Linked DNA regions of Aliidongia dinghuensis. The protein of the gene in region 1 interacts with the protein of each later gene in a pairwise test. Links are inferred from orthologs where the notes say so. Each region holds a gene or a part of one and is shown in the gene's direction. Other genes may lie near its edges. The genes, in order: ligA and leuS.

What was found.
Region 2: the proteins of ligA (region 1) and leuS interact in binary tests that used the Escherichia coli proteins (3 or more experiments, as listed by UniProt). The link is inferred for Aliidongia dinghuensis from one-to-one orthologs.

The regions. Positions count from the first base shown.
Region 1 is NZ_BMJQ01000005.1:302,562-313,794, reverse strand. Bases 5,067-8,046 are described here. They hold ligA (NAD-dependent DNA ligase LigA), read left to right. Parts: upstream 5,067-5,498; coding sequence 5,499-7,595; downstream 7,596-8,046. Other genes in these bases: IEY58_RS11935 (serine hydrolase domain-containing protein), read left to right, coding at 7,646-8,046; IEY58_RS11945 (CPBP family intramembrane glutamic endopeptidase), read right to left, coding at 5,067-5,335. Also shown: cell division protein FtsZ, read left to right, coding at 1-42; lpxC (UDP-3-O-acyl-N-acetylglucosamine deacetylase), read left to right, coding at 318-1,244; IEY58_RS11960 (outer membrane protein assembly factor BamD), read left to right, coding at 1,389-2,210; DNA repair protein RecN, read left to right, coding at 2,338-4,005; IEY58_RS11950 (GlcG/HbpS family heme-binding protein), read right to left, coding at 4,002-4,442; more of IEY58_RS11945, read right to left, coding at 4,436-5,066; more of IEY58_RS11935, read left to right, coding at 8,047-8,824; IEY58_RS11930 (winged helix-turn-helix domain-containing protein), read left to right, coding at 8,829-9,170; peptide-methionine (R)-S-oxide reductase MsrB, read left to right, coding at 9,177-9,575; IEY58_RS11920 (LysR family transcriptional regulator), read right to left, coding at 9,538-10,473; IEY58_RS11915 (GNAT family N-acetyltransferase), read left to right, coding at 10,583-11,161; IEY58_RS11910 (MFS transporter), read left to right, coding at 11,158-11,233. UniProt on the Escherichia coli protein: DNA ligase that catalyzes the formation of phosphodiester linkages between 5'-phosphoryl and 3'-hydroxyl groups in double-stranded DNA using NAD as a coenzyme and as the energy source for the reaction.
Region 2 is NZ_BMJQ01000012.1:28,987-40,323, forward strand. What follows is about bases 4,629-7,712. They hold leuS (leucine--tRNA ligase), read left to right. Parts: upstream 4,629-4,940; coding sequence 4,941-7,484; downstream 7,485-7,712. Other genes in these bases: IEY58_RS21675 (DUF3576 domain-containing protein), read left to right, coding at 4,629-4,797; lptE (LPS assembly lipoprotein LptE), read left to right, coding at 7,471-7,712. Also shown: IEY58_RS21660 (LysR substrate-binding domain-containing protein), read left to right, coding at 322-1,233; IEY58_RS21665 (sulfotransferase domain-containing protein), read right to left, coding at 1,496-2,323; IEY58_RS21670 (porin), read right to left, coding at 2,449-3,876; more of IEY58_RS21675, read left to right, coding at 4,249-4,628; more of lptE, read left to right, coding at 7,713-7,992; holA (DNA polymerase III subunit delta), read left to right, coding at 8,040-9,068; IEY58_RS21695 (methyl-accepting chemotaxis protein), read left to right, coding at 9,260-10,954; IEY58_RS21700 (ParB/RepB/Spo0J family partition protein), read right to left, coding at 11,010-11,337.

The DNA.
Region 1 (11,233 bases):
TACCTCGACATTCCGGCCTTCCTGCGCCGCCAGGCGAACTGAGCGGCATCGGCATACCGCATCACGAAGGGCGTCGCCGGCTCCGGCGGCGCCCTTGCCATGTGGGCGCCATGCAGGCAGTTGCGCATACCGGTGCCGACGGTGACACACGGCCACAAGACCCGCCCACAATAGATTGTTTTTGCTTATAATTTTTCCAACACGCACTGCAACATTCGTTCATCAAGAGTGATTTGTTGCAGACTGGTCGGTTGGTTATTCATTACGCACCAAGGAAGGGCGAGTTCTCTTCCAGCAAAACAAATCTAGGTTTCGTCATGTTTCACAAGGGTGCCGTTCTGCAGAAGACGCTGAAGGCGCCGATCCACTGCACGGGGGTCGGGCTGCACAGTGGCGTCAAGGCTGCGATCACCCTCCGCCCGGCGCCGGCGAACACTGGCATCGTGTTCCGCCGCCTGGACGTCGAGGGCGCACCGGTGGAAATCCCGGCGGACTGGCGCCGCTCGGTCGAGTCTGCGCTGTGCACGCCGCTGACTGACGACAAGGGCATCTCGATCATGACGGTCGAGCATCTGATGTCGGCGCTCGCCGGCTGCGCCATCGACAATGCGATCATCGACATCATCGGGCCGGAAGTGCCGATCATGGATGGGTCGGCGGCACCGTTCGTCTTCCTGATCGAATGCGCCGGCACGATCGAGCAACTGGCGCCGCGCCGTTTCGTCAAGGTGCTGAAGCCGGTCCGTATCGAGCAGGGCCAGGCATCCGTGACGCTTGCGCCGGGCGAGGGCTTCTCGGTCGATTTCACCATCGACTTCGCGAGCAAGGCCATCGCTCGCCAGTCGACCCGCGTCACGGTCGATCCGGGCACGTTCAAGAGCGAGATCAGCCGCGCCCGCACCTTCGGCTTCCTGGCCGAGGTCGACCAGCTGCGTGCCGCGGGCCTGGCGCGTGGCGGCTCGCTCGACAACGCCATCGTGATCGATGGCGACGAGGTGCTGAACGACGGCGGCCTGCGCTATCCGGACGAATTCGTGCGCCACAAGGCGCTCGATGCGATCGGCGACCTTTATCTGGCCGGCAACCCGCTCATCGGCCGGTTCGAGGGTATCCGGTCGAGCCACGCGCTCAATCGCCGGGCGCTCGAGGCCCTCTTCGCCGACGATGAGGCCTGGTGCTACGTGACGCTGGCGGACGCCCAGCCGATCGACGCCTGGCAGGAACCGGCGCGCGCCACCGCCTGAACGGTTTCCGCCCGAATGGTTTTCTGGCGCCGAGGCGCGGCACTCCGCCGCGGCGCTCGCGGAAGCCGGATGACTGTGCTAAGAGACCCGCTTCTGCCGGCGGGTCGAGACCGCCGGGCGTCAATGTAAGGACCATGTAGCGGGATGCTGAGACTTCGGACCGGCCGCGTTCTGGCCGCCCTTGCTCTGGTGTGCGGGCTGGGCCTCGCCGGATGCTCCGATGTGAGCACGGACGCCTACAAGGACCAGCCGGTCGAGGTGCTGTACAACGACGCCGTCGACCAGATGGCCGATCAGCGTTGGGCCGCTGCCGGCAAGCTGTTCGACGAGGTCGAGCGGCAGCATCCCTATTCGGTCTGGGCGACCAAGGCGCAGCTGATGCAGGCCTACGTCCAGTACCAGGCCGGCAAGTACGACGACGCCATCACCGCCGCGGACCGCTTCATCCAGCTGCATCCCGGCCATCGCGACGTTGCCTACGCCTATTACATCAAGGCGATCTCGTACTATGAGCAGATCGTCGACGTGCAGCGCGACCAGCACGACACCGAGTTGGCCCTGAAGGCGCTCGACGATGTCGTCACCCGCTTCCCCGACTCGCGCTACGCCCGCGACGCGCGGCTCAAGCTCGACCTGACGCGCGACCATCTGGCCGGCAAGGAGATGGAGATCGGCCGCTATTACGAGCGGCAGGGCCAGTATGTCGCGGCCATCAATCGCTTCCGCAAGGTGATCGGCGACTACCAGACGACGAGCCACGTGCCGGAGGCTTTGGCCCGCCTCGCCGAATGCTACACCGCTGTCGGCCTCAACGAGGAAGCCAAGCAGACCGCGGCGGTGCTGGGTTACAATTACCCGGACAGCGAATGGTACCAGGACACGTACGACCTGGTCGGCGGCCGCCGGGTCGTGGCCGAAGACAGCAAGCCCGGCTGGTTCAGCCGGACCTTCAGCTCGATCTTCTGACCCTCGATCGTCTGATCCCCTTTCGCCTGGCCGGGGGCGGCGCGCCCATGCGCCGCCGCTAGCTCCCGTCATCGTTCGCCTGTATGGTCGGCCGTGCCATGAAGCCGCCCTGCGTGTCGCCCGCCCCATGCTCTTGAGCCTGACGATCCGCGACGTCGTTCTGATCGAGCGGCTGGATCTGGCCTTTCCCGCGCATCTTTCGGTGCTGACCGGCGAGACCGGTGCCGGCAAGTCGATCCTGCTTGACGCGCTCGGTCTGGCGCTCGGCATGCGCGCCGAGAGCGGCCTCGTCCGGCGCGGGGCCCAGCAGGCGATCGTTGCCGCCGAATTCGACATCGGGCCCGGCCATGCCGCGCGCGCCATCCTCACCGAGCAAGGCATCGACGCGGAGGACACGCTCGTTCTGCGCCGGGTTTTGGGCGCCGACGGCCGCTCGCGCGGCTTCGTCAACGACCAGCCGGTCGGCGTCGGCCTGCTGAAGCAGCTGGGCGACACGCTGGTCGAGATCCAGGGCCAGTTCGAGCAGCGCGGCCTCATGGACCCGGCCAACCATCGCACGCTCTTGGACGCCTTCGCCGGCGCACGCGACATGGGTGACGCGGTGCGCACCGCCTGGCAGGCCTGGCGCGGGGCCCGCGACGCGCGTGAAGCGGCCAAGGCGGCACGGACCAAGGCCGCGGCCGACGAGGAATATCTGCGTCATGCGCTGAGCGAGCTTGATGCGCTGAAGCCGCAGCCGGGCGAGGAAACGCTGCTCGCTGAACAGCGCGCGCGCCTCATGCACAGCGCCCAGGTGGCCGAGGCGATGACGGCCGCGGCCCAGGAGCTGGCGGGCGAGCGCGGGGCGGACCATGCGCTCAACGTCGCGGCCCGCGCGCTTGAGCGCGTGCGCGACAAGGCCGGCGGCGTGCTCGACGGCGCCATCGCGGCGCTCGAGCGGGCGCTGGTCGAGACCGAGGAGGCGCGCGCCGCCCTCGACCAGGCGATGCGCGACCACGAGCGCGACGGCGATCTCGAGAGCGTCGAGGAGCGGCTCTTCAACCTGCGGGCCCTCGCCCGCAAGCATGGCGTCGCGGTCGATGGGCTTGCCGACCTGCGCGACGACATCGCCCGGCGCCTCGGCATGCTTGAGGACGGCGAGGCCGGGCTGAAGCGGCTCGCCAAGGACGAGGCGGAGGCGCGCGCCCGCTACACGGCGGCGGCCGAGCGGCTGACCCGGCTGCGCCAGGGTGCGGCCCAGAAGCTCGACCGGGCGGTGCAGGCGGAGCTGGCGCCGCTCAAGCTCGACCGGGCGCGCTTCTCGACCACGATCGCGCCGTTGGCACCCGACGACTGGGGCGCCGACGGCGCCGAGCGCGTGGCGTTCGAGGTCGCAACCAACCCTGGTGCCGCGCCCGGGCCGATGACCAAGATCGCGTCCGGCGGCGAGCTGTCGCGTTTCCTCCTGGCGCTCAAGGTCGTGCTGGCGCGCGTGTCGAGCGTGCCGACCATCGTGTTCGACGAAGTCGACAGCGGCATCGGCGGCGCTGTCGCGGCCGCCGTCGGCGAGCGGCTCGCCCGCCTCGGCCAAGAGCTGCAGGTGCTGGTCGTGACCCACAGCCCGCAAGTGGCCGCCCGCGGTCGCCATCATTGGCGCGTCGCCAAGAACCAGGCCAAGGACACGACCGTGACCCGGGTCGAAAGCCTGGACGAAGCCGAGCGGCGCGAGGAGATCGCCCGCATGCTGTCCGGCGCCAGCATCACCGAAGAAGCGCGCGCCGCGGCGCAGAGCCTGCTCGCGGCCGGCGCCGCCTAAGCCGGCATCTCGCCGCCGGGATCGGCGACCAAGCCCGCCGCCGCGATGCCGGCGAGCGCGCAAGCCTCGTCCTGGTCCGACCGATCGCCGCTGATGCCGACCGCACCCAGGATGCGGCCGGCCTGATCGCGGATCAGCACCCCGCCCAGCACCGGCACCATGTTGCCGCCGGCGAGCTCGGTCAGCGTCGCGAAGAACGCCGGGTTGCCGGCCGCCCGGCGGGCGAGCTCGCGGCTGCCGAAGCCCATGCCGAGCGTGCCCCAGGCCTTGGCGGTCGCGATCTGTGGCCGCAGCAGGCTCGACCCATCCTCGCGCTTCAGCGCCACCAGATGGCCCCCGGCATCGAGCACGGCCACGGTCAGCGGCTGCAAGTTGCGGCGCCGGCCTTCAGCAAGCGCCATGTCGATGATCTGGGTCGCCGCGGCGAGCGTCAGCATGGCACCTCCACGGCAGGTGCCCGGCGTCGGGGCAGAAGCCGCCCGGCACCGACGGCACGCGTCAGCAAGAACAGGCCGAACAGCAGCCAGAGCACGAACCCAGGCAGCGAGGCCTCCGGCCCGAAGGCCCCGCCGGTGAGCCAGGCCGGGCCCTCGACCCGGGCATCGATCAGGCTCGGGAAGGACGTGCCGGAATCGAGCAGGCCGAAGAGGGCGCTCTGGCCGAAGTTCCAGCCGAAATGCAGGCCGATCGGCAGCCAGAGCCGCCGGGTCGCAAGATAGGCAGCGCCGAGCGCCAAACCTGCGCCGAGCGTCAGCGCCGTGATCGGCCAGGCGCCCGCCCCCGGATTGTCGAGATGGGCCGCGCCGAACAGCACGGCCGAGAGTACCAGCGCCACCCAGCTGCCGGCCCAGCGCTCGAGGAGCCCCAGCACGAAGCCGCGGGCCAGCACCTCCTCCATCAGGGCCGCCCCGATCGCCATCAGGCTGGGCATCGCCATCTCGACCGGGCTGCGCCAGCCTGCAATGCGGTAGCCGCCCGCGGCGGCCAGCACGAGCACCAGCAGCGCCACGAAGCCGATACCGATCGCCGTCCCTGTGGCCGTTTCCCTGAGTGCCGGCCGCAGCGCCAGCTCCCGGCGCGGTCGGCGCTCGACGAAGCGGCCGTGCAGCCCGTAGGCCGCGAGCACGGCGAGGGCGAGCGCCGCATAGGTGAGCCATAACCAGATCGAATCGGGCGCCGCACTGGAGCCAAACAGCAGACGGTCGGCTCCGATCACCAAGCCGCCGCAGGTCACGACCAGGACCGTCGCCGCCAGCAGATAGACGAGCAGGCGCGGCAGCGAAATGCGTTCGATCGGGACGGGCGTCGTTTCGTCTGGGGGGGCAGGCAATATCGGCATCGGCCTAACTCAGCACGGCTGCGGCCATGCCGACAGAAAAATCTGCCGATGGCGAAATCTGATGGGCCCTTCGGGAGGTTACGCGGAGACCCCTTCTCCGTCCTGCCGCTTCGCGCTAGAGGAAAGGGCTCGTCCGTCCCGCTTCGGAGAAGACATGACCGCGCCCGCCATCCGTCACCTCTCGATCGACAGCGCGGCCCTGACCGAGGAGGAAGCCGCGGCGGCCATGGCCGACCTGGCGGCGGCGATCGACTATCACGGCGAGCGCTATCACGCCGAGGACGCGCCCGAGATCTCCGACGCCGAATATGACGCTCTCTTCCACCGGTTGCAGGAACTCGAGGCACGCTTCCCAGAGCTGATCCGCGCCGACAGCCCGACGAACCGGGTCGGCGCCACCCCGGCGGCCGGCTTCGGCAAAGTGCGCCACGCCATCCCCATGCTGTCGCTCGGCAACGCCTTCAGCCGCGAGGATGTCGAGGGTTTCGTCGACAGCGTGCGCAACTTCCTGGCCGAGCTGCGCGCCGATCCGAACCAGGCGCTCGAGGTCGTGGCTGAGCTCAAGATCGACGGCTTGAGCTGTTCTCTGCGCTACGAGAAGGGCCAGCTGGTCCAGGCGGCGACGCGCGGCGACGGGCAGGAGGGCGAGGACGTCACCGCCAACGTCCGCACCATCGAGAATGTGCCGCAACGGCTCAAGGGTGCCGCTCCCGACATTCTGGAGGTGCGCGGCGAGGTCTATATGACCGACGCGGATTTCATGGCCTTGAACGAACGCCAGCAGGAGGCCGGCGGCAAGCTGTTCGCCAACCCGCGCAACGCCGCGGCCGGCAGCTTGCGCCAGCTCGACCCGGCCATCACCAGGTCGCGGCCGCTGCGCTTCTTCGGCTATGCCTGGGGCGAGGTGAGCCAGCCGCTGGGCGCGACGCAGGAGGAGGCGCGCCAGGCGCTCGCAGGCTTCGGCTTCAGCCTGAACGAGCCGAGCCGGCTCTGCCGCTCGGTCGACGAGATGCTCGCCTTCTACGAGGACATCGGCAATGCCCGCGCCACGCTGGGCTTCTCGATCGACGGCATCGTCTACAAGGTCAACCGGCTTGACCTGCAGCAGCGCCTGGGCTTCGTCTCGCGCGCGCCGCGCTGGGCGATCGCACACAAGTTCCCGCCGGAGCAGGCGCGCACGAGGCTGAACGGTATCACGCTCCAGGTCGGTCGCACCGGCGCCTTGACACCGGTCGCCGAGCTGACGCCGATCAATGTCGGCGGCGTCATGGTCGGCCGCGCCACGCTGCACAATGAGGATTACATCGCCGACAAAGACATCCGGATCGGCGACATGGTCGTGGTCCAGCGCGCCGGCGACGTCATCCCGCAGATCGTCTCGGTCGTGCCGGACCTGCGGCCGGAAGGCGCCGAGCCGTGGCAGCCGCCGACCGAATGCCCGATCTGCCACAGTGCCGCCGTGCGCGAGCCGGGCGAGGCCAAGCGCTTCTGCACCGGCGGTCTGGTCTGCGAGGCCCAGGCGGTCGAGCGGCTGCGGCATTTTGTCAGCCGCGACGCGTTCGACATCGAGGGCCTCGGCTGGAAGACCGTCGTCGAGTTCCACGAGGCCGGGCTCATCAAGACGCCGGCCGACATTTTCCGCCTCAAGGCTTCTGACATCGAAGGGCGCGAGGGCTGGAAGGAACTGTCGATCTCGAAGCTCTTGAAGTCGATCGAGGCGCGCAAGATCATCCCGCTCGACCGCTTCATCCTGGCGCTCGGCATCCGCCAGGTCGGCCAGACCACGGCCCGGCTGATGGCGAAGCATTATCGGACGCTCGACCATTGGCGGGAGGCGATGAGCGCTGCGGCCGATCCGGAGAGCGACGCCTACCGCGAGCTCATGAACATCGACGGCATCGGCGGCGACACGGCGAAGGACCTGACCGACTTCTTCATCGAGGAGAACAACCGGGCGGCGGTCGACGATCTCCTGGGCGAGCTCGAGACGGTCGAGCCGTTCGTTCTCGCCGCGCGCGAGGGCGGCGTGCTCGACGGCAAGACCGTCGTCTTCACCGGGACGCTGGTCCAGCTGACGCGCGGCGAGGCCAAGGCGCGCGCGGAAGCCGCCGGCGCCAAGGTCACCGGCTCCGTCTCGGCCAAGACCGACTATGTGGTGGTCGGCGCCGACGCCGGCTCCAAGGCCGCAAAGGCGCAGGAACTGGGTGTAGCAACCATCAGCGAAGACGATTTCCTCGCCTTGATCGGGTGACGTCCCGACCCTCTCCCGCGAAGCGGTAGAGGGACATGAAGGAGTACCGCATGACTTCCGACAGCCTGGGCTTTTCCGCCGAGCGCCTGGAGCGCATCACCACCGCCTTCGAGGCGGGTGTGGCGCAAGGCCGGATCGGCGGCGCGGTCGCGGCGATCCTGCGCCATGGCGAGACCGCCTATTTCGAGGCGGTGGGCTATCGCGACAAGGCGGCGGGCGACGCCATGGCCAAGGACGCGATTTTCCGCATCTATTCCATGACCAAGCCGATCGTCAGCGTCGCCGCCATGATCCTGGCCGAGCGCGGGCAGATGCTGCTCATGGACCCGGTCGCGAAATACCTGCCGAGCTTTTCGAACCAGCAGGTGGCGGTGACCGAGCCCGGCTCGTCGGACCTCAAGCTCGAGCGCATCCGCCGGCCGGCGACGATCCAGGACCTGCTGCGCCATACCTCGGGCCTCATCTATGACCAGCTGTTCGAGACGACGCCGGTAAAACGGCTTTATCGCGAGGCCGAGATCTCGACGACGCGCGAGACGCTGGCCGAAAAGGTCGATCGCCTGGGTCGCCTGCCCTTGGCTCACCAGCCGGGCGAAGTGTTCGAATATGGCTATTCGACCGACGTGCTGGGCCGGGTCATCGAGATCGTGACGGGCCAGACGCTCGACGCCTTCATCAAGGCGGAGATCACCGGCCCGCTCGGCATGGCCGATACCGGCTTCTTCGTGCCGCCCGCTGACCATCACCGCCTGGCCGAGCCGGTCGCCGACGGCACCGGCAAGCTGCCGAAGCTGCGCAAGGTGACCGAGCCGCCGCTCATGCTGTCGGGCGGCGGCGGCATGGTCTCGACCGCGGCCGACTACCTGCGCTTCTCAACCATGCTGCTCGCTGGCGGCGCCCTCGACGGCACGCGCATCCTCGGCCGGAAGACCGTCGCCTACATGACGACGGACCATCTGGGCGCGAGACGGCGCGACAACAGCACCGGCCGCTATCTTCTGGGCCCCGGCCACGGCTTCGGCCTGGGCTTCTCGATCCGGCTCACCGACGGCGAGAGCGACATGCCGGGCAGCGCCGGCGACTATTCCTGGGGCGGGCTCGCCGGCACCCAGTTCTGGATCGACCCCAAGGAGCGGCTGATCGCCCTCATGCTGATCCAGCAGCCGAACGAGTTCACCGACTATTGGCGGCTCTATCGCAGCCTCGTCTATCAGGCGCTGGTGGCCTGAAGCCATGACGCGCCTCACCCTGCGCATCGATTTCGGCCCGGACGAGGCGATCGGCCCCGGCAAGATCCGGCTCCTCGAGCTTTTGGCCGAGACGGGCTCGATCGCGGCGGCGGGTCGCGCCATGGACATGTCCTATCGGCGGGCCTGGCTGCTGGTCGCGGCGCTCAACAACATGTTCCGCGAGCCCGTGGTGGCGACGAAGCTCGGCGGCAAGGCGGGCGGCGGTGCCCAGGTGACGCCGTTCGGCGAGACGGTGATCTCGCGATATCGTGACATGGAGCGGCTGGCGAAGGCGGCGCTCGCCCCCCATCTCACGGAGCTGGAAGCGGCACTGAAGAGGGAGTGACCAGTCATGGTCGACAAGATCCGGAAGAGCGACGCCGAATGGCGCCAGGAACTCACGCCGGAGCAATATCGCGTGCTGCGCCAGAAGGGGACCGAGCGGCCCTTCACCGGTGAATATAACGATACCAAGGCCGAGGGCGTCTATCGCTGCGCCGGCTGCGGCCAGGAACTGTTCCAGTCCGACACGAAGTTCGATTCCCACTGCGGCTGGCCGAGCTTCACGGCACCGACGGAGCAGCCGGCCGTCGAGATCGAGCTCGACCGCAGCCACGGCATGGTGCGCCATGAGGTGCTGTGCAGCCGCTGCGAGGGGCATCTGGGCCACGTCTTCCCGGACGGCCCGGGCCCGACGGGCCTGCGCTATTGCATCAACTCGGCGGCGCTGACGCTGGACCCGAAGAAGTAGGGCGAGCCAAAGAAACAGGCACCGCTCGGCCCAGTTCCTCGACGAACAGGCGCAAGCCCCGGTCCATGACCTGCGAGCGGCGCAGCACGTAGCCGACATCGCGCGAGGCGGCCGGGGCGAGCGGGCGCACGACCGTGCCGGCGATCGGCTCGGGCAAGGCCAGCGCCGGCATCACCGAGGCGCCGAGGCCGCTGCCGACCAGCATCTTGATCGCCTCGATGCTGCCCAGCTCCATGATCGGTCGCGCCCGGATGCCGCCCTGGCGGAACCAGCCGTCGATCACGCTGCGCGTCGTGCCGCCCGGCTCGTAGAGGATGAGCGGCAGGGCCGCGAGGTCGGCCGGCGTCAGGACCGGCGCTGCCGGGGCCAGCGACTCCGGCACCAGCGCCACCATCGGATCCTCCAGCACGCGGGTCGCGGCGAGCGAGCGGCCGACGCTGCCGGGCATGGTCGCGAGCGCCACGTCGAGGTCGCCCGCCTCGAGCCGTTCCAGCATGTCCTCGCTGTTGCCGGTCGCGATGATGATTTCGAGCCCGGGCATGCGCCGCTTCACGGCGGCCAGCACCGGCGGCAGGAGATAGATGCAGGCGGTCGCCCCGGTGCCGAGCCGGATGCGCCCCGTGTCGCCGGCCCGATGGGCAGCGACCACCGCCACTGCCTCGTCGACCGCGGCCTGCACCCGGCCCGCCGGGCCGACGAGCGCCGCGCCGGCCGTGGTTGGCGCCACACGACCGCCGGCCCGGACAAGCAGCCGCGTGCCCAGAATCTTCTCGAGCTCGCGCAATTGCTGGCTCGCGGCCGGCTGCGTGACGTTAAGCGCCCGGGCCGCGGCGGTGACGCTGCCGGTCTCGATCGCGGCCAGGAAGATGCGGAACTGACGCAGGCTGGGTGAGGGCATAAGGGAAAATAATTCTGATGCACGGTATCGGAAAGTTTTTCTTCTCACGAAACCGTGAACAGCGCAGCCTTGACCGGTCGAAAACGATTTCTGCGCCAGGTCCCGATCAATGCCCGAAGCCGCCTACCACGAAGTTGCCGACCACAAAGCCCTGGACAACTCCCTGATCCGCCCGAGCCGCGCGGCCGACATGGCCGCCATCACGGCGATCTATCGCCACCATGTGCTCTACGGCTCCGCCTCGTTCGAGACCGAGCCGCCCGATGAGGCGGAAATGACGCGCCGGCGCGCCGATCTGCTGGCGCGCGACATGCCGCATCTGGTGCTGGAGCTGGATGGCGTCGTGCTGGGCTATGCCTATGCCGGCCCCTATCGGCCGCGCCCCGCCTATGGCGACACGGTCGAGGATTCGATCTATCTGGCGCCGGACGCCGCCGGCCGGGGCTTCGGCCGGCGCCTGCTCGAGGCGTTGATCGCCGAATGCACGGCCAGGGGCCGCCGCCAGATGGTCGCCGTCGTCGGCGACAGCGCCAATCTGGCGTCGCTCCGCGTCCATGAGCGCGCCGGCTTCCGCGTGGTCGGCACGATGACGTCCGTCGGATTCAAGCACGGCCGCTGGCTCGACATCGTGCTCATGCAGCGCACCCTCGGCCCGGGCGACACGACCCTGCCCGACGCCCGCCCATGACCGCGGACGCCTGGAAAGTTCGGCGGTTCACCTTCGCGCTGGGTGCCACCCAGCTCGTTTCCTGGGCGGTGA
Region 2 (11,337 bases), on another replicon or contig:
CAGATCGAGTCCCCAAGCCGAACGCAGCGTAAGTGCCTGGAAAGCGCATCCCATACAGGTGCGGGGAAACCTCCCACCGTGCCTGTCGAACTTCCCGTCGCCGGTCCCCCGTGCCCCCATCACGGCCCGGCGGCGGGAGTTCACCCTCTCATCAATGACAGATCGATGACTTCGGCTCTCTCGTCGAATGACTTGAAGGGTCAGGCTGGTACTACGGGTAACAGGATTTTCATTGGCATCCCTGCCAAGCAAAACTGTCGCATTGAAGTGCCGCCGCCTCGCCCCATCTAACCTCGCGATTTGCGGCTCGGGGGGTATGAGATGGAAGCGCGCCACCTGCGGTACTTCGTCGCCGTCGCCGAAGAGTTGAGCTTCAGCCGCGCCGCCGAGCGGCTCAACATCGCGCAGCCACCCTTGAGCCAACAGATCAAGCATCTGGAGGCGGAAATCGGCCAGCAGCTGCTCGAGCGTGGCACCCGGCCGCTTCGCCTGACCGAGGCGGGGCGCTTCTTCCAGCGGCAGGCGCTCGAAATCCTGGCCAAGATGGAGGATGCCGTCGCAGGCACGCGCCGCATCGGCCGCGGCGAGACCGGCTGGCTCGGCATCGGCTATATCGGCTCCGCCATCAACACGCTGCTGCCGCCGGTGCTCCGTCGCTTCGGCGTCGAGTATCCGGGCGTCCATGTCTCGACGTTCGAGATGCATTTCGAGGAGCAGGCGGCGGCCCTGCAGAATCGTCAGATCCATATCGGCTTCGCCCGCTCGTCCAACGGCGCCGATCTCTTCGTCGAAGATCTGCTTTACGAGGAACGAGTGGTCGCCGCCGTGCCGTCGACCCATCCGTTCGCCGGCCGGTCACGGATCTCGCTGGCGGAGCTTGCGGGCGAGCCGGTCGTGCTGTGCAGCAGCCGGGCACCCCGGGGTGTCGATGCCGGCTGCCTGCTCGCCATCTTCCGCAGCGCCGGGATCGAGCCCAACATCGCACTCGAAGCGATGAACATGGAGTCGGCGCTGGGCCTGGTGCGCGCCGGCCTGGGCGTGACCCTGGCCAGCCACGGCTACGCCCAGACTCAGCGGCCCGGCATCCAGTTCCTGTCGCTGGGCCCGGAAAGCCCGCTGCTGCCCATGAAGGCGATCTATCGGCCCGGCGACCAGTCGCCGATGCTGAAGGCGATCCTGGGCATCATCCACGAAGAAGCGGCGACCCTGTCGCGCAGCGCGCTCGCGGCCTGAGGCTAGCGTCGGCCTGCGCGGGTCACCCCTTGCGCCGGTCCACGACTGTCCGGCTTATTTTTCCCGTCATCCCCGCGAAGGCGGGGATCCAGGGCCATGCGCTCCAGCGGCAGGGGAAAGCAAGGAGTTTCTGTGGACCGCCGAAGTCTTTACGGCCACCCTGGATCCCCGCCTTCGCGGGGATGACGGTGTTTAAGACGGCACGCGCGCGCGCATGCGCCCGGAGTAACGGGAAAGCTAAACCAAACCGCCGTGGCGCAGGTCACAGATAGCCGAAGCGGCGCATCTCCTCGCCGTGGTCGTCTTCGATCCGGGCGACCTGCGCCGGGGTCAGCAGCTTCCGCCATTGGCCGGCCCGGCCCTCGCGGAAGAAGGCGGCGTCGGCGCGCTTCGGCCGCTCGATGAACCCTTTGCGCTGCTCCTGCGCCTTCAGCACCTTGAACGAGCTCATCTTCATCGCCTTCTCGAGGCGCGGCCGTGCCACGTCCAAGCCCAGGAAGCGGGCAACGGCGCCAAAGCTCTTCACCGGCTGGTCCAGCATGTCCTCGTAGCGCAGCACCAGGAGGCTGCGGTTGGGCGTGTGCGTCCAGGAATGGACATGCTGCGACCAGCTCGACAGATATTCATAGACGTTGCTGCCGTCACCGGCCGTGCAGGCGGCCTGATCGCGCATCATGTCGATAATGTAGTCGATCGACTGGCCCTGGTGGTGGCTGTAGGAGATCACCACGTCGCGCGGGTCGCGGATCATGTAGATGGCGCCGGCCGTGACCTCCATCGTCACCAGCGGCATGCCCTGATCCTCGAGCAGCGCGTTGTGGGTCTTGACGAAGATGCTGTCGGCCGACAAGCCGGTCAGATGGCGATGCACCTGCGGGCGCATCCGCTGCACGTCGGCCAGCGAATATTCCGTGTCCGGCCGCGGGTCGAACAGGCGGAACCAGCGCACCTGCGCCTCACCATAGGTGAAGTCGGTCAGCGTGTTGATGTCGTAGGATTCCGTCGGGTTGCGCAGCAGGTTGTGCAGGAACGAACGCATCCAGGTATTGCCCGATTTCGGGTAGGACGCGAGCCAGATGATGGCGCCCATGAGGTTTGACGATCTCTAGACGGAATAAGGACGGAGGCCCCGTGTCATAGCACCCGTTCCGGACAAACAAAAAGGGGGAGAGCGGCGAGCCGCTCTCCCCCCAAGATCTTGAAGCGACGAACCGCTTACCAGCGGAACGACGTTTCCATGATGAGCGCCGTCGAGTTGAAGCTCTTGGCGTAGACGTTGTTGTTGCCCGCAACGCCGCCGGTGCCCGGCGCGAAGCTGGAGCCAGCCGGCACGTAGGCGCCGTTCGGATCGTACAGGGTCTGCTGGATCAGGCCGGCGATGTTCACGCCCGGGCCGACCGAGTAGGTCGCACCGACCTGGATCACGTCGTTGATCGCGGCGCGCTTCACGTTCGCGTCGCCGGTGATGCCTTCGAACTCACCGCGCGACCATTCCGCACCGAGGCGGATCGCGCCGACGGTGTAGGAAATATTGAGGTCGGACTGCTTGTTGGTCATCTCGTTCGTGCGGTTGAAGAACGCCGTCGGCAGACCGGCCGCATTGAACGCGATCGCCTGGCCCTGGCCGCCAACGGCCGGGCTCGGGAGCGCTTGCGACAGTTCGTAGTTGAAGCCGAGTTCCCACGGGCCGTAGTTGACCTGGATGCCGCTGTTGTAGACCTTCGGATCGGCGTTGGTGGTGCTGTTGGCTTCGACGGTGTTGCTGCTGCTGAAGCCGCAAGCCGCATCGTTACCAAGCGCCACCTTCACGCTCGTGCTGCAGCCGCCCTTGCGGCTGCCGGTCGAGTAGCCGGCCGTCCACGCGAACTTCACCGGGCCGAACGTGCCGTTGTAGCCGGTCGTGAGCGACCAGTAGTTATAGGCCGTGGCATTGTTGAGATAGCTCGGCGTCAGGCCGTTCGTCTGGTTGTCGGTCAGGCCGTTGTTGTCGCCGATGTTGCCCGGGCCGTTGGTGTGGCCGCCCGCCTTGTCCGGCGTGTAGCTGGCGCCGAAGTGGAAGCCGGCGATCGTCGGGCTGTAGTAGACGATCTTGGTGCCGCGGCTGTCCAGGTTGAGGGTCGTGAAGTTGTAGACCGGCGAGTTCGAGAAATAGATGGCGCCCGAGTTGGCACCGATGTTGCCGTCGCCCGTGACACCGGCGTTGTTGCCGACCGCGTCGTTGCGGCGGACGTCGCTGTCGTCACCGATGCGGAACTCGCCCCAGGAGGCGTTCTTCAGGTAGACGTACGAGTCCTTGATCGTCGTGTTGTTCGAGCTCTGGAAGCCGTTCGTCGTGTTGGCCTGGCCGTTCGGTGCCGAGAAGGCATTGAGACGGGTCCAGACACCGGCGGTGATGCCGTTCGAGAACGTGGTCGAGCCCAGGAAGCGGATCAGGAAATAGTCCTGGAACCCGGTCGGCTGGCGCTTGTAGCCGGCATCACCCGGCTGGTCATCCTGCGAGATCATCGCGGCGGCGCCGGTATAGTACTGGCCACCGAACTTCATCTGGATCGGCTGATCCGTGGTCGCGGTCTGCGCGTGCGCGCCGTTCGAGAAAAGGCCCGCCGCGACGAGCGCGGAAGTCCCCAACAGTAACTTCTTCATGATTCCCCTCCAGAAGTGCCTACTTTCGCGCACCATGGCCGGTGTGATCTGGCCTCGGTGGCCGCGGCGGGTCCCCATGCGAGCCGCGGTCGAATCTTTCGCAATCCCATGCTGGAAGGTACGGGAAGCTGCTGAAGGGTCAAGAAAGACGACGGTTTGACGCGGGCATTTCCAAATACTGTTGCCGAGACACCACAATTCCGTCCAGGCGGCCGGACGGGCCCGGTCGAGGCCGCCGTGCGTTTCAGCCGCTTTGAAGCAGCGCCGGAACATGCTAGGAACCGTGCGCGAAAGATCTGCAGCCCCGCCGATGGTTCATCAAGCCGACCTTGCCGGTCGTCCGGGCCCGAGGCGTGGCGTTCGAGGAGTCTCATGGTCAACCGTCTGCGCGCTACCACCCTTGCCCTCGGCCTCGCCACCGCCGCCGTTCTGGCCGGCTGCAGCGACATTTCCCCGTCGGACACTGCCTATCGGCCGAACGACCCGCGGTACCAGGAAGAGACGCAAGGGGACAATTCGTTGTTCGGTTCAGGCGGCCTGGTGGGCCTGCTCGGCGGCGGCTCCAAGAAGGACGCGCCGGGCGCCCAGGGCATCGGCGTCAACACGTTCCTGTGGCGCGCCTCGCTCGATACGGTGTCGTTCATGCCGCTCACCTCGGCCGACCCGTTCGGCGGCGTGATCATCACCGATTGGTATACGCCGCCGGAGACCCCGAACGAGCGCTTCAAGCTCAATGTCTATATCCTGGATCGCCAGCTGCGCGCCGACGGCATCAAGGCAACGGTCTTCCGCCAGAGCCACACGCCCGACGGCCGCTGGGTCGACGCGACGGTCGATCCGAAGACGGCCGCCGACCTGGAAAACGCCATCCTTACCCGCGCCCGCCAATTGCGGGTGAACACGGCGCAGCAGTCGTCGTAACGGGACCGGCAGCCGCTTTTATATATTGCGCGGCTGCCATGCGGATTGGATTAAAGGCGGCCGCCGGATCCGACGCCCCTCGCTCCCAGCATCCTTGCACGGGCGATCGTCGGAGCCGGCGCCGCCCGGCAAGGTGAATGGAGATGGATCGGTATAATTTTCATGAGGCCGAGGGCCGTTGGCAGTCGGTCTGGCGCGAGCGCGGCAGCTTTGCCGCCAAGACCGATCCGAGCCGTCCGAAATACTACGTGCTGGAGATGTTCCCGTATCCGTCGGGCAAGCTCCATGTCGGCCATGTCCGCAATTACACGATGGGCGACGTCGTCAGCCGCTACAAGCGGGCGCGCGGCTTCAACGTGCTGCACCCGATGGGCTGGGACGCGTTCGGCCTGCCCGCCGAGAACGCCGCCATCGCCGGCGGCATCCATCCGGGCAAGTGGACCTACGAGAATATCGCCACCATGGGCGAGCAGCTGAAGCTGATCGGCCTCGCCTACGACTGGGACCGCGAGATCGCGACCTGCCATCCGGAATATTACCGGCACGAGCAGAAGATGTTCCTGGACTTCCTCGCGAACGGCTTGGCTTATCGCAAGGAATCCTGGGTCAACTGGGACCCGGTCGAGCATACCGTGCTGGCCAACGAGCAGGTCATCGACGGCCGCGGCTGGCGCTCGGGCGCGCTGGTCGAGAAGCGCCTGCTCTCGCAGTGGTTCCTCAAGATCACCGACTTCGCCGACGAGCTCCTGGCCGGCATCGACACGCTCGACCGCTGGCCCGAGCGCGTGCGCGTCATGCAGTCGAACTGGATCGGCCGCTCCGAGGGTGCCCGCGTGCAGTTCACGCTCGAGGGCGAGGGCTTCGCCGGCGAACAGCTCGAGATCTTCACGACCCGGCCGGACACGCTTTTCGGCGCGTCCTTCTGCGCCCTCTCGGCCAACCACCCGGTCGCCCAGCGGCTCGCCCTCGAAAACCCGACGGTCGCCGCATTCAACGCCGACTGCAACCGCATGGGCACGTCGGAAGCCGCGATCGAGACGGCGGAGAAGCTGGGCTTGAAGACCCGGCTGACGGTGGCGCACCCGCTGATGCCCGGCGTCAGCCTGCCGCTCTATATCGCGAACTTCGTGCTGATGGAGTACGGCACCGGCGCCATCTTCGGCTGCCCGGCCCATGATCAGCGCGACCTGGACTTCGCGCGCAAATACGGGCTGCCGGTCAAGACCGTGGTCAAGCCCGCCGACGGCCCGGCGCCGGAGATCGGCACCGAGGCCTTCGTCTCGACCGATGGCGTCGCGGTCAATTCCGGCTTCCTCGACGGGCTCGCCGTGCCCGCGGCCAAGCGTGCCGCCATCGAGCGGCTGGAGAGCCTCGGCATCGGCAAGGGCACGATCCAGTACCGCCTGCGCGACTGGGGCGTGTCGCGCCAGCGCTACTGGGGCTGCCCGATCCCGGTCATCCATTGCCCGGCCTGCGGCATCGTGCCGGTGCCGGCCCAGGACCTGCCGGTCAAGCTGCCGGACGACGTGAGCTTCGACCAGCCCGGCAACCCGCTCGACCGGCATCCGACCTGGAAGCATGTCAATTGCCCGACATGCGGCGGCAAGGCGACGCGCGAGACCGACACGTTCGATACGTTCTTCGAGTCCTCGTGGTATTTCGCGCGCTTCTGCTCGCCCCGCTCCGAGAATGCGTTCGACCGGGCCGACGTCGATTACTGGCTGCCGGTCGACCAGTATATCGGCGGCATCGAGCACGCGATCCTGCATCTGCTCTATTCGCGCTTCTTCGTGCGCGCGCTCAAGAAATGCGGCTATCTGGACCTGGACGAGCCGTTCGCCGGCCTGTTCACCCAGGGCATGGTCTGCCACCAGACCTATCAGGACGAGGACGGCAACTGGCTGTTCCCGGAACAGGTGACGCTCGACGCCAACGGGGTTGCCACCTCGAACGGCCGGCCGGTCGTGATCGGCCGTCTCGAAAAGATGTCCAAGTCCAAGAAGAACCTGGTCGGCCTGGAAACCATCGTCGAGAGCTACGGTGCCGACACGGCGCGCCTGTTCCTGCTGTCGGACAGCCCGCCGGAACGCGATCTCGAATGGACCGAGGCCGGCGTCGAGGGCACCTGGCGCTACGTCAACCGGCTGTTCCGGCTCATCCAGGACCATCGCGAGCGCCTGGCGCCGATCGGGGCCGCGACCGATGATGCCGGCGAGACCCGGCGGATGGTGCACAAGACCGTAGCCGCCGTGACGGAAGACCTGGAGCAGTTCCGCTTCAACCGCGGCGTCGCCCGGCTGCGCGAGCTGTCGAACCATCTTGAAACCGTCGCCGCCACGCTTGACGGCGCCGTGCTGCGCGAGGCGTTCGAGACGCTGACCGTCCTCCTCGGCCCGATGATGCCTCATCTGGCCGAGGAGCTGTGGCACATGCTCGGCCACGAGACGCTGCTCGTCGATCAGCCCTGGCCGACCCCGCTGGCCGCCCTGGTGCGCGACGACACGGTGACGCTCGCGGTCCAGGTCAACGGCAAGCTGCGCGCGACGCTCGACCAGCCGCGCGACGTCGACCAGGAGGCGGCGCGCGTCGCGGCGCTGGCGCTCCCCGAAGTCCAGCGCGCGCTCGACGGCAAGCCGGCGCGCAAGGTCATCGTCGTACCGAACCGGGTGATCAATGTCGTGGCGTAACCGCCTTTCCGCCGCCGTCGGCCTGGCCCTGCTCGGCACGGGCCTCGCCGGCTGCGGCTTCCATCCGCTCTATGCGGCGCATGACGAGAACGGGCTCGACACCGGCCTCGCCTCGGTCCAGGTCGACCAGATCCGCGATCGGCTCGGCCAGGTGCTGACCAACCAGCTGCGCGACGGCTTCAACCCGACATCGGCCAGCGTGCCGGCGCGCTATCGGCTCTCCGTGGCGCTGATCAAGCAGGAGTACGACTCAGCGACGCGGTCGGACGGCACGGCCAGCCACACGACCGTCCGCTTCCTCGCGGATTACGCGCTGCGCAACATCGCCGACAACAAGCCGGTCATCTCGGGCCAGATCCGGTCCGACAACGGGCTCGACGTGCTCGACAACCAGTACGCCAACACGATCGGCGAACAGACCGAGGAATTGCGCGCGGTGCACGACGTCGGCGACCAGCTGCATGAGCGTGTAGCGCTCTATCTGCGGCAGGTCGCGGCCAAGCAATGATCTCAGGGCAATGATCTCCGCCCAGGCAACGTCCTGACGTCGACGCCATGAAGCTGAGCGGCGCCCAGCTTGCCAATTTCCTGAAGCGGCCGGACGGCGCCGTCACCGTGGCGCTCGTGTTCGGACCGGACGACGGCCTGGTGCGCGAGCGCGCCGACCTCATTGCCAAGGCCGTGCTGGGCGACGCCGGCGACGATCCGTTTCGTCTGGCGCTCCTGACCGCCGACAAGATCCGGCAGGATCCGGCCCTGCTCGCCGACGAGGCCGCCGCCATGAGCCTGATGGGTGGGCGTCGGGTCGTGCGCGTGCGCGATGCCGCCGACGGCGTCGCCGTGCCGCTGAAGCATGTGCTGGAGACCGGCCGCGGCGACGCGCTGATCGTGCTCGAGGCCGGCGACCTTGGCAAGAGCTCGTCACTGCGCAAACTGTGCGAGGCGGCCGACACGGCCGTCGCCATTCCCTGCTATGCCGATGGCCCCCGCGAGATCGCCAGCCTGATCCGTGACACCCTGCAGGCCCAGCGCATCCAGATTGCCGACGAGGCGGTCGAGTATCTTGTCGGCAACCTGGGCAGCGATCGCGGCGTCAGCCGACAGGAGATCGAGAAGCTGGTGCTCTATGCCGGCGCCGGCGGCCGGATCGAGCTCCCCGACGCCGTCGCTTCGGTCGGCGATTCGAGCGCGCTCGAGCTCGAGGACGTGGTCTATGACGCGCTCGACGGCCGGACCGGCAACCTGGACGGCGCCCTCACCCGCCTGTTTCTCGAAGGCCAGGCGCCGGTGTCGATCGTGCGCGCCGTCATGCGCCATGCCCAGCGGCTGCATCTCTGTGCCGCCCAAGTCGCGGCGGGCCAGCCGGCCGACGTGGTGGTGCGCGGCCTCAGGCCCCCGATCTTCTTCAAATACACCGACCGGTTCCGCCGGCAGGTCGAGCAATGGCCGCTCGACCGGTGCGAGCGCCTGCTGAAGCGCCTGACCCAAGCCGAGCTGGACCTGAAGCGCACAGGCTATCCGGACGAGACCCTGTGCCGCCACCTGCTGCTCCATCTCGCGCGCCTCGGCCCTGCACGTCGCTAATGGGCTCGCCGCTGATCCGCGCGTTGGCAATCAACTGAATGGCGATTTTCGGCAATCAACTGTAATCGGCGCGGGTGCTCTCGCTCTTTACGCCGAATTAATTCCCGACCGACAGTATCCACTCCGATAGCACAGGGTGCCCGGCTGGCGATTATTTTCGCCTGCAAGGAATTTTGGGATGGAGGCCAGGGATGATCAAGCTCGATCGTTTGACGATCCGGACGAAGCTGCTGCTGCTGACCGGACTGGCCGTGCTCGTCGCGGCGATCCTCGTGGCGATCAGCGCCTATGACACGCGGGCACGCATGATCGAGGACCGCAAGGACGAGCTCAGATCCATCATCGGCGCGACCGTCGGCGTCGCCCAGAAGCTCGAGGCTGAAGTCCAGGCCGGCCACTTGACCCATGAGGCCGCCGTCGCCTCGCTGCGCCAGACCATCGAGGCGATGCGCTATCGGCCAACCAAGGAATATGTCTTCGCCTATCTGATGGACGGGACCAGCATCGCCCATGGCGGCAATCCCGCCCAGGTCGGCACCAACCGCATGGGGGTGAAGGACGCGACCGGCAAGCTCATCACCGCCGGCTTCGTCGAGGCGCTGAAGCATGCCGACGAGGCGTTCTACACCTACATCTACCCGCGCGCGAGCGGTGGCGAGCCGCTGCCGAAACTCACCTTCATCAAGCGCTTCGCCCCCTGGGACATCTTCATCGGCAGCGGCGTCTACACCGACGACATCGAGGCCGACTTCCAGACCATGATGGGCGAGATCGGTATCGTGGCGTTCGTGCTGCTGGTGCTGCTGGCGGCGGTCGCCCTCGTTATCTCGCGCGACGTGTCTCGCTCGATCGGCCGGCTCCAGCACAAGATGGCGGCGCTTGCGGCGGGCGATCTCTCCGTCACGATCGAGGAGGCCGCGCGGGGCGACGAGATCGGCCGCATGGCCGCCGCCGTGCAGGTGTTCAAGGAACACGCGCTCGAGATCGAGCAGTTGCGTCAGGCACAGGAGGCGACCGAACGCCAGGCGGCGGAACAGCGCCGGGCCGAGACGCTGAAGCTCGCCGGCGCGTTCGAGCAGACCGTGGGCGGCATCGTCGACGCGGTCGGCAGCGCCGCCGACGAGATGCAGCGCGAGGCCGAGAGCCTGTCGAGCAGCGCCCAGGCGGCAAGCGCCGAGGCCCGCGGCATCGCCTCGGGTGCCTCCGAGGCCGAGGGCAATGTCCAGACCGTGGCGGCAGCCGCCGAGGAGCTCTCGGCCTCGATCGCCGAGATCGGCCGGCAGGTCCGCCAGAGCGCCGATATCGCCGGCAAGGCAGTCCATGCGACGGCCCTCACCGACGACCGGGTGAGCGCGCTCGCCGGCGCCGCCCAGCGCATCGGCGAGGTCGTCGGCCTGATCCAGGCGATCGCGAGCCAGACCAACCTGCTGGCCTTGAACGCCACGATCGAGGCCGCGCGCGCCGGCGAGGCCGGCAAGGGCTTCGCTGTCGTGGCGTCGGAGGTGAAGTCGCTCGCGAACCAGACGGCCCAGGCGACCGACGACATCCGCCAGCAGGTCGAAGCAATCCAGGGCTCGACCGCCGAGGTCGTGACCGCAATCCGCGGCATTGCCGAGACGATCCGCGAGATGAACGAGATCGGCGGCGCCATCGCCGCCGCGATCGATCAGCAGAGCGGCGCCACGCGCGACATTTCCGCCAATGTCCAGGAAGCGGCCCGGCACACCTCGTCCGTTTCGGACGGGGTCGGCGCCGTGACCGGCACGTCCGAACGGGTCGGCGGCGCCGCCGGCCGCGTGCTCAGCGCCGCCCAGGGCTTGAGCGACCAGGCGGACGCTCTGAAGCGCCAGGTCGGCCAGTTTCTGGCGACGGTCAGGGCGGCATAAGCCACCCGCCGTCATCTCCGCCTGCGCGGGGATGACGGATAAAGGCAGCGCCCGCCTACCGCAGCCGCTTCAAGAGATGGTCGAGCTGGTCGAGCGTGCGGAACTGGATCGAGACCTCGCCGCCCGAACCTTGCGTCCGGATCTTGACCGCGAGGCCGAGCGAGCCGGTGAGTTCGCGCTCGAGCGCCAGTGTGTCGGCATCGGGCTCGCGCCCACCCCTGCCGGCGCCGTTCTTGTCCGACGCGGGCTTGCGGCCTTGCTGGACCAGGGCTTCGACCTGGCGCACGTTTAGGCCGCGCTCGACGATCTCATCGGCGAGCACCTCCGACGCCTCGACGCCGACGAGCGCCCGGGCATGGCCGGCGCTGAGCTTGCCGTCGGCG